DNA from 3 places in the Fructilactobacillus carniphilus genome. Region 3 is predicted to be linked to each of the others. Evidence: predicted binding sites of a transcription regulator. Region 3 holds the regulator's gene; each other region holds the start of a gene.

Region 1 (4,265 bases), 450 kb from region 3:
GCCGTTGAGAGCGTAATCAAGACTGCCGTAATCTGTTCCGTTCCGTAAGCCACTGATGATAACGCGTCTGACGACAACAGGGCTAATCCCTTAAAAATGGTAAGGGATTGCCCTGATTCATCGGTACTTTTCAGCGGTCGGCCAATAATTAAACGTTTTAAATATCGCCACATGAAACTGTACTCCTATATCTTGAATTTGCTAACTAGCATTTTTATACAACTGCTACTATACTCCGACTGCCCGTTTCCGACAACAAAAAAAGAGAAGTTTACTAGAGTAAACTTCTCTTTAATTAATTAAATTACATCATGCCAGGCATTCCTTGTGCCATGGCCGGATTATCGTTGCCGCCATCTTCCTTTGGTTCTTCCGCAACCACAGCTTCAGTGGTCAACAATAAGGAAGAAACAGACGCAGCGTTTTGTAAGGCAGACCGACTAACCTTGGTTGGGTCAACTACACCGGCGGCAATCATGTCTTCGTACTTGTCGTCCGCAGCATTGTACCCAATTCCTGGTTTTTCTTGTTTCAAGTGGTCCACAATCACAGCACCATCTACCCCAGCGTTTTCAGCAATTTGCTTAACCGGAGCTTCCAGAGCCCGACGCACGATGTCAATCCCGGTTTGTTCGTCGCCTTCTGCTTCTACGGCAGCCACATCGTTTAAGATGTTGATGAAGGCCGTTCCACCACCGGGAACAAATCCTTCCTCTACGGCGGCCCGAGTGGCGTTCAAGGCGTCTTCAATCCGGTACTTGCGTTCTTTCAATTCGGTTTCCGTAGCAGCACCAACTTTGATAACGGCTACTCCACCAGCTAATTTAGCCAAACGTTCTTGCAACTTATCTCTGTCAAAGTCAGAGTTGGTAGCAGCAATTTGACCCTTAATTTCGGCAACGCGTTGAGCAATGGCATCCTTGTCCCCCTTACCTTCCACGATGGTCGTCGAATCTTTCGTAACGTTTACTTTATTGGATTGTCCAAGTTGATCAACTGTGGTGTCCTTCAATTCTAAGCCGAGGTCGTCACTAATGACAGTCGCACCAGTTAAGGTTGCGATGTCTTGTAATTGAGCCTTCCGGCGGTCACCAAAACCAGGAGCCTTAACAGCAACCACGTTGAAGGTCCCCCGCATCTTGTTCAGAACCAAGGTTGGGAGCACTTCGCCACCAATGTCATCGGCAATCATCAGCAACGAACGACCTTGTTCCACAACTGATTGCAACAACGGCATGATGTCTTGCATATTGTTAATCTTCTTGTCGGTGATTAAGATGTAAGGATTGTCTAAATCAGCTTCCATTTTTTCTTGATCAGTGACCATGTATTGGGACATGTAACCACGATCAAATTCCATTCCTTCCACCACGTCCAAGCTGGTTTCTACTCCCTTGGAGTCTTCGATGGTAATTACCCCATCGTTTCCAACTTTTTCCATGGCATCGGCAATCAAACTACCCACTTGTTCGCTAGCAGAAGAAATCGAAGCGATTTGGGCAATATCATCTTTGTTTTCCACCTTGTGGCTCATCTTGTGTAAGCTATCAACGGCTGCTTTCGTGGCCTTTTCAATTCCGCGACGAACGCCCACTGGATTAGCACCGGCCGTCACGTTTTTCATTCCTTCTTTAACGATGGCTTGGGTTAAAACCGTAGCCGTCGTAGTTCCGTCCCCAGCAACATCGTTCGTCTTGGATGCTACCTCAGAAACTAACTTAGCCCCCATATTTTCAAAGTGATCAGGTAAACTAATTGCCTTAGCAATCGTAACCCCATCGTTGGTAATCGTTGGGTCGCCAGCAGTTTCTTCCAAGACTACGTTCCGACCCTTTGGTCCCATCGTTGTTTTAACTGTGTCAGCTAACTTGTCGACCCCTTTGAGCATGGCGCTCCGAGCGTCATCAGAAAACTTTAATTCTTTAGCCATTTTCATTCACCTCATGTTTAATTAATTTGAACTTGCTATTTCAGCCTAATTGTTAAATTATTTAACGATTGCGAGGAGGTCACTTTCGTGCATCACAAGATATTCTTGATCTCCATCGTTAACTTTAGTTCCGGCGTACTTATCAAACATCACAACGTCACCTTCACTAACTACGGGAGCAACTTTTTCACCGTTATCAAGTACTCGCCCCGTTCCAACCGCTACGACTTTTCCTTGGGTTGGTTTTTCCTTAGCGTTTTCAGCTAATACAATACCACCAACCGTTTCTTCCGGTTGGTCTTGAATTGCAATAATGACACGATCTCCAATTGGTTGTAACATCATTAATCCCTCCAATAAAGTAACGTTTTAGCACTCAAACTCATCAAGTGCTAATTACATTATTAAATATAAGCTCCTTCGAATTTAAATGCAAGAATTTAGTTCAAAAAAAGAGTTCCTATTTCCGGAACCCTTAGTCATCGTTGCCATGATCATAATGATCGATGAAATAAATTAAAGTTTGCAGTTCATTAGTGAGATCCACATTGTGCACCCGAATCCCATCGGGAACGTTTAAACGTCGGGAGGTAAAGTTCAAGATGCCCTTCACGCCTGCTTCTGAAACCTGATCAGCCACATCCTGAGCCACATTAGTCGGAACAGTTAAAATGACCACGCTAATCTGCTGGTCCCGGAGTTGTTTAATCATCTGATCCATGGGATAAATCGGCACCCCACCTTGAATCGTGTTGACGTTTTTGGGATTTACGTCAAAGGCGGCAGAAATCCGAATGTTACTGTCCTGGTGAAAGTTAAAATTTAATAGCGCGTGCCCGAGGTTTCCGACTCCAACTAACGCTACGTTGGTTAAACGGTCCTGGTGCAGGATGTTTTTGAAGAATTCCAAGAGGTTCGTAACGTCGTACCCATAACCCCGTTTTCCCAAGGCTCCAAAGTACGAAAAATCGCGCCGAATCGTTGCCGAATCCACGTGAATGGCATCGGCCAGTTCCGTCGATGAAACCCGTGTCTTTCCTCCATCGTGTAAAATATTTAAGTAACGATAATAAAGTGGTAGCCGTTTTGCGGTTGCACGGGGAATCTTCACTTCTGCCATTTGCTGATGGCCTCCTTCAAATTAGTCGTTCTACTCTTAATCTCATTTTACCACAAACTATGCGCTTGTGAATTTTTTCGTTAGACCGGCAATGATTCCCGACTTGATTGGAATGTTCAACTAAAAAAGATGCTTCTTTTTCAAATTCAACCCGCTTAGTTAATTCCATTAGGTTTGTGAATGATTTCATCTCGGTTTTACTTAGCAAACCACAAAATATGATAAGATTACGGCAGGAGGAAGCACAATGATTATTTTACAGGCACAACACCTGACCAAACGCTTTAACGGGACGCCCATTTTTGACGACCTTAATTTAACCATCGATGATCACAGTCATATCGGACTCGTAGGTCAAAACGGGGCAGGAAAATCAACCTTATTAAAGCTACTGGTTGATCCTAAAACCGCTAGTGATGGACACGTAACGATTAAACAAGGACTGTCAATTGGGTACCTCCCCCAAAATACAGGGTTACATTCTGACCGGACCATTGAGGCCGAATTAGAACTCCCCTTTGCACGTTTAATTAAAATGGAAACTCGAATTCACGAATTAGAAACCGAAATGAGTCAACCAGCGGTCATTGCTGATCCTGAGAAACTGGCGGCCATTTCCAAAACCTACGATCAATTACAAGCAGATTTCAAGCGCGACAATGGCTATGGCTATCACGCTGAAATTCGAACCGTCATGAGTGCTTTTGGGTTTTCAACTGCTGACCAAAACCGACCGATTAATGAACTTTCCGGAGGTCAACAAACTCGGGTGGCCCTGGCAAAACTGCTATTAGAAAAACCAGACCTTCTGATTCTCGACGAACCGACCAACCACATTGACATGGAGACCACGGCCTGGCTTGAAAACTTTCTCAAGTCTTATAGTGGCGCCCTGTTGGTGGTTTCCCATGATCGGTACTTCTTGGATCAAGTGGTTAATGAAATTTACGACCTCGAAAACGGCCGGTTGACCCACTACTCGGGAAACTATAGCTTTTTTGTAAAGGAAAAACAGCACCAGTTAGAGATTGCCGCCAAGAAATACGAAAAACAACAGCACCAAATCAAAAAAGACGAGGAGTTCATCCAAAAAAACATGGTCCGCGCTTCGACCACCAAACGAGCTCAATCCCGCCAAAAGCAATTGGCAAAAATCGAACGGGTTGAAAAACCGCATCCCCAACATGCGACCGCCCGCTTCCAATTCCATCCGAA
Region 2 (4,265 bases), 740 kb from region 3:
TGGCTTCGCATAAAAATTATTAAAAAATCTAGTAATTTTACTCAAAACATTTTCCATTAAACACCATCTTTTCTCCCAAACAATATCAAATCGACATTTATTAATTAATAGTAATCTGTCTCAGCTGCGTATGGAGATTGGACTGCGTGTGTTTTTGCTTGTTTTTTTGTTACTTGTTTCGGTGTATATTTCTCTACATAACCATTAACTTTGGCTCTGTTTAACAAAGTAATTTGTTTTAAAGCAGCTTTGTCATTACCAAACTGAGCATGGTTTTTATATTTAAACTGGTAAGGATGGTACTTAATTTCTACATCGTCACCAGGATTTAATTTTAAAAATTCATTGTTAGAAATCATCGTTCCCTTGTAAGGAGTTACTACAGGTGCATCAGTGGGAATGGGAACATTGTTGATTTGCGCAACAATCGCATTTTCACCTTTATGGTCATCAGCGTTAATCCCTAAACTTCCATTATTATATTTCATCCATACAACTTTTCCTTTAGTAGCTATTTTAGTTTTACTACTATTATTGATTTCAAATGGGCTATCAACTTTTGCCAAAGAAGAACGAGAAACAAACATGATGGCTAAAATTACAATTAAAGCAACTCCTAGCAGTACTTCATTGCGAAAAACATGCTTTCTACCTGAGTGCTTTCCTCGTTCATTATCAACGTTTTCATTGGATCTATTCTTATTACTAGACAAAATCGGTCCATGATTTTGGAAATCATATATGAACAATACAGTTACAACAATAACAATCAGAATAGCCGCAATTAGATTAAAAATGCTGCTATTGAAAAGTGAACCTAATTTATACAAAAAATATTGCCAATTAGAGTACTCCATTTATTCAAAAATCTCCTTTAATTTAAAGCGATATCACCAGTCGTAGCATGTGGTAAGTCTAGACTACTTCTGATTTGATCTGTCTTTTTTTGCAATTCAGATTGCGGTGTAACTTCCATGTCTTGTCCATCAATCATTTCTCCAGACTGTCCACTCAAGTAGGTATTTTCAATGTTCTTTCGAGCAGAAAGATATCCAGTTGCAATCGCAGATAAATCAGAGAATTGCAAATCAGTTTGGGTGTTTTTAGCAATGGAATCGATAAAGCCTTGATTTAATAAGGAAGTTACGGAACCACTCTTAGTAACTACTCCTTCGAGCAATTGCCGTTGCCGCTGTTCCCGACCAAAGTCACCCCGAGGATCGTCGTAACGCATCCGCGAGTAAGCTAGTGCCTTTTTCCCGTCCATCTTAGTGGGTTGCCCCTTTGTGAAGTGGTAACCCTCATAATCAAAGGTTAATTCGGGAGAAATAGTTACTCCCCCGACTTGGTCAACCACTTGCACCAACCCCCGCATGTTAATCATGGCGTAATAGTCAATCGGGATATTTAGCATCTTTTGCACCGTTTGAATGGCAGTTTTAGCACTGCCGTAAGCATAAGCAGCGTTGATCTTAGCGGGAGACTGGTCTGGGTAACCAGGAATGTTAACGGCTGTATCCCGCGGAATACTGGTAATCAACGTCTTGTGTGTATTCGGATTGATGGTCACTACCATCATGGTATCTGTCCGACCCTTGTAAGTCCGCCCCAATTCCCCTGTATCAGTTCCCATTAGTAAAATAGAAATGGGCTTTTTGTTCTTCAACAGTGCACCTGTATCTCGCTCTTTTTGTAACCCAGCACTGTTGTATGCCTTGTTAACAGCATTTTTAACCGCAAAGTATTTATAAGATCCAAAGGCAACTCCACCTACCAAAAGGACCAAAATAATCGTCAAAATAATGTTGCGGGTTCGATGTGATCTTTGGGGCTTTTGATCACGATCTAGTCGACTTTCGTCCATACTGATAATCTCCTTTTCCTACATAAGTCCAAACGACAATAGTTACAGTTTACCAAACTAAAGTAGATTTTAAAACATTAAGTTGGACGTGTCCCCCGTGACGCTTGCATTTACCCTCTTATTTTACCCTGATTTTAACTTTTTTAGACTTTGTGAGCTAATTCCTTTTCTTTTTGGTTAAGAAAGGTTAAACTATTAAGTATAGAGATTAAGAAATATCTCTGATGGGAATTCATCTAATAAGTGCCTTCCCAATAACTTAGGAAAGAAGGACTTTCTATGCCAAGCAATTTTGGAAATGACCCATTCGGAAACAACGGAATGGATGACTTATTTAACAGCTTTTTTAACAATATGGGTAACAACCCCCATGCTCGTTACGTCGTTAACGGACATGAATTAACTCCAGAACAAGTGGCTGAAATGCGCCGCACTGGTCAAATTCCTGGTCAAACTGGACAACACAATGTCACACCAAATCAAGCTAATCAACAAGCAAATCAAAAACAAGAAAGTTACCTTGATAAAATCGGTCGTAACTTAACCAACGAAGCTAAACAAGGTTTACTGGATCCCGTAATTGGTCGGGACAAAGAAATTCAAGAAACTGCCGAAATTTTGAGCCGGCGAATTAAAAACAACCCGATCTTAGTTGGAGATGCTGGAGTTGGTAAAACAGCCATCGTTGAAGGATTGGCACAAAAAATTGTCAATGGTGATGTTCCAGCTACCATCAAGGACAAGGAAATCATTTCAATTGACCTTTCTTCTCTAGAAGCCGGAACTCAATACCGGGGAGCCTACGAAGAAAACATTCAAAAGTTAGTTAAAGAAGTGGAACAACGTAAAAACGTCATTCTATTCTTTGATGAAATTCACCAAATCGTTGGTGCCGGTGCTTCTGGGGATGAAAATGGCGGTAAAGGTTTGTCTGATATCTTGAAGCCGGCTTTATCTCGTGGTGACATCTCTGTAATTGGAGCTACTACCCAAGATGAATACAGAAACACCATCATGAAAGACGCTGCTCTGGCCCGTCGTTTTAATGACGTTGTGGTTAATGCACCTAGCAAGAAGACGACCTTTGAAATCTTACAAGGGATCCGGAAGTCTTACGAAGAACACCACCAAGTTAAATTACCTGATGATGCTTTGAAGGCTGCCATTGATTACTCAGAACAATACATTCCACAGCGATCATTACCTGACAAGGCCATCGACTTAGTTGATATGACCGCAGCCCACTTAGCTGCTAAGCACCCAGTAACTGACAAAGTTAGTCTGGAAAAAGAATTACAAGCTGCTAAGCAACAAAAAGAAGACAACGCTAACGCGGAAAACTTCGAAGCTGCTGCTAAAGACAAGGCTCGGATTGAAGAATTAGAAAAACAATTAAACAATGAGTCTGACAATTCCGAAACTCCAGTCGCTACTCCAGCTGATATTGCTGAATCAGTAGAGCGGTTAACCGGAATCCCAGTTTCACAAATGAGCTCAGACGACATGGAGCGTCTGAAGGGAATGGGCGACCGGCTCAAGTCCCACATCATCGGTCAAGATGAAGCTGTGGATGCCGTTGTCAATGCCATTCGGCGGAACCGGGCTGGTTTTGATGATGGTAATCGTCCAATTGGATCATTCCTCTTCGTTGGACCAACTGGGGTTGGTAAAACTGAATTAGTGAAACAACTGGCTAAAGACATGTTTAACAACCAGGATTCCATTATCCGGCTTGACATGTCTGAATACCAAGATGAAACCGCCGTTTCTAAGATGATTGGTGCCACCGCTGGATACGTTGGCTATAACGACAACGGTAACACCTTAACGGAACGAGTACGGCGGAATCCTTACTCCATTGTCTTACTTGATGAAATTGAAAAAGCTAACCCCCAAGTAATTACCTTATTACTACAAGTAATGGATGATGGTCGGTTAACTGATGGGCAAGGAAACGTTGTTAACTTCAAGAACACGGTGATTATTGCTACTTCGAATGCCGGATTTGGTAACAACTCCATGACGAAGGATGACGATGAGAACGAAAGCATCATGGATCGTTTAGCTCCATTCTTCCGTCCTGAATTCTTGAACCGGTTCAACGCCATCGTAGAATTCTCTCACCTGACGAAAGATGACTTAAGTCAAATCGTGGATTTGATGATTCAGGACTTGAACGAAACTTTGGCTCGCAAGGGAATGAAGTTGGCCATCTCTCAAGATGTCAAAGACTGGTTGATGGAACAAGGTTACGATGAAGCCATGGGGGCTCGTCCATTGCGGAGAGTAATCGAACAACAATTACGTGACAAGATTGCTATGTACTACCTCGACCACCAAGATGTTAAGGACATCAAGGCTGTCTTGGATAAAGAAAACGACACCATTAAAATTGAAGCAG
Region 3 (4,265 bases):
CAAGCCGGACAATTAGATCAGTTCGTTTATCCAATTGACCATGCGCTTCACGCCTTTGCACACGTTGACTTGACGGCTGAACAGTGGGCGCAGGTCCAACATGGGGCCTTTTTACCAGCATCAGACTTGCAGACTACTGAAGCAGAAATCGTTTTACGCTATAATGGTAGCGATAAGGCTTTATACTACTATGATGAGGGTCACCAGCGGTATAAACCACAAAAAATGTTTAGTTTGGAGTAACGAGCAATGGAAATTATCAAGTTGGCCTATCCGTTAGAAGCAGAGCAACAATTTCCGGCGCCAGTGGTGTTAGCAATGGGCTTTTTTGACGGAGTGCATCTCGGACACCAGAACGTCATTAACCGGGCAAAGGAAATTGCGTTAGAGCGGCAGCTGCCGCTCGCCATTTTAACCTATGATCATCATCCAGCACTGGTATATCAAAAGCTAACCGGAGATGCTGCGCGTTATTTAACCTTATACGACGCAAAGTACCAGTTATTTAAACGGCTCGGGGTGGATTATGTGTATGAGGTTAACTATGACTATGACTTTCAAGCGCAAGCACCCCAGACATTCGTGGATAATTTTATTGTTCGGATGGGCGCCACGGTAGTCGTAGCTGGTTTTGATCATACCTACGGAACTAAGGACGCCGCCATGGCTAACTTAGGAGAATATTCCCACCATCGGTTTACCGTCGAAACGGTTCCTGCGTTGTTGCTGGACGAGAAAAAAGTTAGTTCGACTCGGGTGCGCCGGAATTTGAGTGACGGTCACTTGGAAACAGTTCGGCGCTTATTGGGCCGGTCATTTGAAATTAATGGAACTGTTGTTCATGGCCTAGCACGGGGTCGGACCCTTGGGTTTCCGACTGCTAACGTGCAATATGATGACTTACAACGAATGCCGCCGCTAGGAGTTTACATTGTCTTGATGCAGATTAATCACCAGTGGTATCCCGGGATGGCTTCGATTGGAAAAAACGTGACCTTTGGCGATCAAAATCCCGTGACGCTGGAGGTTAATTTATTGGATTTTCAGCGCAATTTGTATGGGAAACGAGTTCAAGTTCAATTTTTGAAGAAAACTCGTGATGAGGTTAAATATCAAGGAGAAGCGGCATTGATTGACCAATTAAACCGAGATGAGCAAGAAACCAGAAACTTTTTTCAATCTATGGAAGCGTAATTCTTGACCTTAATAATGATCCTTGATACAGTATAACTGTACCTTAGCACTTGGTGATTGAGAGTGCTAAAAAGAGGTGGTGAAGATGCTCACTGACAGACAAAACTTGATCCTTAAACAGATTGTTGATGAATATTCGCAAACGGGGGAACCCGTTGGTTCGAAATCTTTGGCACAACACTTGCCAATTAAAGTTAGTTCAGCAACGATTCGGAACGAGATGAGTGTGCTTAGTCAAAATCACTTTATCGAACAGGTGCATACTTCTTCGGGACGAATTCCTTCTTATCAAGGTTATCGCTATTACGTTGATAATTTGACGAAACCGATTCCATTAGAAGTCCAGGCACGCGACTACATTACAGAAATGTTGGACGGGTCGTTTAAACAGTTAGACGATATTGTCAGACAATCGGCTGATTTACTCTCCCAGATTACTGATTATACGGCACTAACGTTTACTCCGATGCTGCAACAGCAGGATGTAGTCGAGTCCTTCCGCCTCACGCAAATCAACCATCAGAACTTCATGGCCATTATGATGATGAAAAGTGGTCTAGTGCAAAGCCAACCATTTTTAACCGAGCAACCGTTGACGAGTACTGACGGAAGCCATGTAGAAGCTTGGTTAAATCAACATCTACGTGGCGAATCACTAAGTCAGGTAACGCAAACGTTAGAAGCGGAGCTTGCAAGTGGTAATCAGCAGCTTGCTGATTTTACGCAAATTGTGAACGCGTTTGTGGTAGTAGCTAATAAGTTACGTCATGAGCAGTTCTTTGTCAGTGGTAGAAGTAACCTCTTTCACGGGGTGGGGGCTGAAACATTTGCAAACTTGAAACCGCTCTACTCCTCGTTGAGTTCGGCAACTGACTTAGAAACGATTTTACAATCTAGCGGTCAAGATGTATCGGTGCGATTAGGTTCAGAACTGCATAATGATTTATGGCGGAATTACAGTATCATCAGTGGAACCTATGATGCTGGTGCGCATGGGGTTGGACGGATTGCGGTAATTGGTCCGACCCGAATGTTTTATCCACGGGTGATGGGCTTGGTAGACGCCTTTCGCGATGAACTACAAACAAGAATTCGTAGTTACTATCATGACTACGATCAGTAAGGAGGGTTAGCATGGCCAAAGAAAAAGAAACCAAAGCCACGAAAAAAGAGCAACCAGCTGGGCAACAAAAGCCAGCAACAAAGCAAGCAGCTGACGAACAACCAAAAACGGATGTTGCGACTGAGCAAACGGAAAAGTTGCAGGCTGAGGTTGCTAAGTTGCAAGAACAACTCGATGGGGCGCAAAATGATTATTTACGGTCCCAAGCAGAGATTCAAAACATGCAAAAACGGAATCAAAAAGAAGTCAGTGAAATGGCTAAGTATGGTCCCCAGCAGCTAGCCAAAGACATCGTTCCGGCATTGGATGATTTAACCAGAGCGTTAGACGTTCAGGTTGATGATGAAAGTGGCCAGCAACTAAAGACTGGGATTGAAATGGTGGTTAAACACCTAGACAAGGCGTTAACTGATAATGATATCCACGCCGTTGATGAAGTGGGAGTGCAATTTGACCCGGAGATTCATCAAGCGGTGCAAACAGTGCCAGCGAGTGATGAACATCCAGCCGACACAGTTGTGCAAGTGTTACAAACCGGTTACCGATTAGCTGATCGGGTAATTCGACCAGCAATGGTAATCGTGGCACAGTAAATTAAGGATAAAAGGAGATAATACCATGGCAAGTAATAAAATTATTGGAATTGACTTAGGGACCACCAACTCAGCAGTGGCTGTAATGGAAGGTGGCAAACCCAAAATTATCACCAACCCAGATGGGTCCCGCACGACTCCATCAGTAGTGGCCTTTAAAGATGGAGAAACCCAAGTTGGTGAAGTTGCTAAACGGCAAGAAATCACTAACCCCAATACGGTTCGTTCCATTAAGAGCCACATGGGTGAACAAGGCTACACGGTTGATATTGCTGGGAAGAAATACACTCCCCAACAAATTTCAGCAATGATTTTGCAATACATCAAGGGCTACGCTGAAGACTACCTTGGTGATACGGTTACCGAAGCAGTTATCACGGTTCCAGCTTACTTTAACGATGCCCAACGGCAAGCCACTAAGGATGCTGGTAAGATTGCTGGATTAGACGTAAAGCGGATTATCAACGAACCAACTGCTGCTTCTTTAGCTTACGGATTGGACAAACAAGATAAAGACGAAAAGATCTTAGTTTACGATTTAGGGGGAGGAACTTTTGATGTTTCCGTCCTTGAATTAGGTGACGGGGTCTTCCAAGTACTGTCAACTAACGGTGATACTCACTTAGGTGGGGATGACTTTGACCAACGGATCATTGATTGGTTAGTTAACGACTTCAAACAAGAACAAGGTGTCGATTTATCCCAAGACAAGATGGCTTTACAACGGTTGAAGGATGCTGCTGAAAAAGCAAAGAAGGAACTCTCTGGAGTTAACCAAACTGAAATCAGCCTGCCATTCATCGCTTCCAACGATAACGGTCCATTGCACTTGCAAACCACTTTAACGCGGGCTAAGTTCAACGAATTAACTTCTGACTTGGTTGACAAGACCAAGGTGCCATTTGAAAATGCCTTAAAGGATGCTGGGTTAAGCACTAGTGACATTGATGAAGTCATCTTAAACGGTGGTTCCACCCGGATTCCTGCTGTGCAAGAAGCCGTTAAGAACTGGACGGGCAAGAACCCGAACCACTCCATTAACCCGGACGAAGCCGTTGCTTTAGGAGCTGCTGTTCAAGGGGGAGTCTTAACTGGTGACGTGAAGGACGTTGTGCTCTTAGATGTTACCCCATTATCCTTGGGAATTGAAACCATGGGTGGCGTAATGACGAAGTTAATCGATAAGAACACCACGATTCCAACTTCCAAGTCCCAAACCTTCTCGACTGCTGCTGATAACCAAACAGCCGTTGACATTCACGTGCTGCAAGGGGAACGGCCAATGGCTGCCGACAACAAATCGTTAGGTCGGTTCCAATTGACTGATATTCCTGCTGCTCCACGGGGAGTTCCAC

What was found. Region 3 encodes HrcA, which represses chaperone genes, less so after heat shock. Its sites were predicted from a motif close to TTAGCACTCNNNNNNNNNGAGTGCTAA; they were not measured.
Region 1: the regulator HrcA is predicted to act here: its motif matches at 2,300-2,326, upstream of groES (co-chaperone GroES).
Region 2: the regulator HrcA is predicted to act here: its motif matches at 1,999-2,025, upstream of M3M37_RS05745 (ATP-dependent Clp protease ATP-binding subunit).

Annotation. Positions count from the first base shown of each region.
Region 1 is NZ_CP097121.1:836,487-840,751, forward strand. Features, by position in the region: gene M3M37_RS04255 (APC family permease) at 1-173, opposite strand, end outside; gene groL (chaperonin GroEL) at 305-1,930, opposite strand; gene groES (co-chaperone GroES) at 1,988-2,272, opposite strand; gene M3M37_RS04270 (redox-sensing transcriptional repressor Rex) at 2,406-3,050, opposite strand; gene abc-f (ribosomal protection-like ABC-F family protein) at 3,298-4,265, shown strand, end outside.
Region 2 is NZ_CP097121.1:1,133,089-1,137,353, forward strand. Features, by position in the region: gene M3M37_RS05730 (hypothetical protein) at 1-57, opposite strand, end outside; gene M3M37_RS05735 (hypothetical protein) at 105-857, opposite strand; gene M3M37_RS05740 (LCP family glycopolymer transferase) at 875-1,864, opposite strand; gene M3M37_RS05745 (ATP-dependent Clp protease ATP-binding subunit) at 2,144-4,265, shown strand, end outside.
Region 3 is NZ_CP097121.1:382,540-386,804, forward strand. Features, by position in the region: gene truB (tRNA pseudouridine(55) synthase TruB) at 1-243, shown strand, start outside; gene ribF (riboflavin biosynthesis protein RibF) at 250-1,194, shown strand; gene hrcA (heat-inducible transcriptional repressor HrcA) at 1,280-2,317, shown strand; gene grpE (nucleotide exchange factor GrpE) at 2,329-2,910, shown strand; gene dnaK (molecular chaperone DnaK) at 2,936-4,265, shown strand, end outside.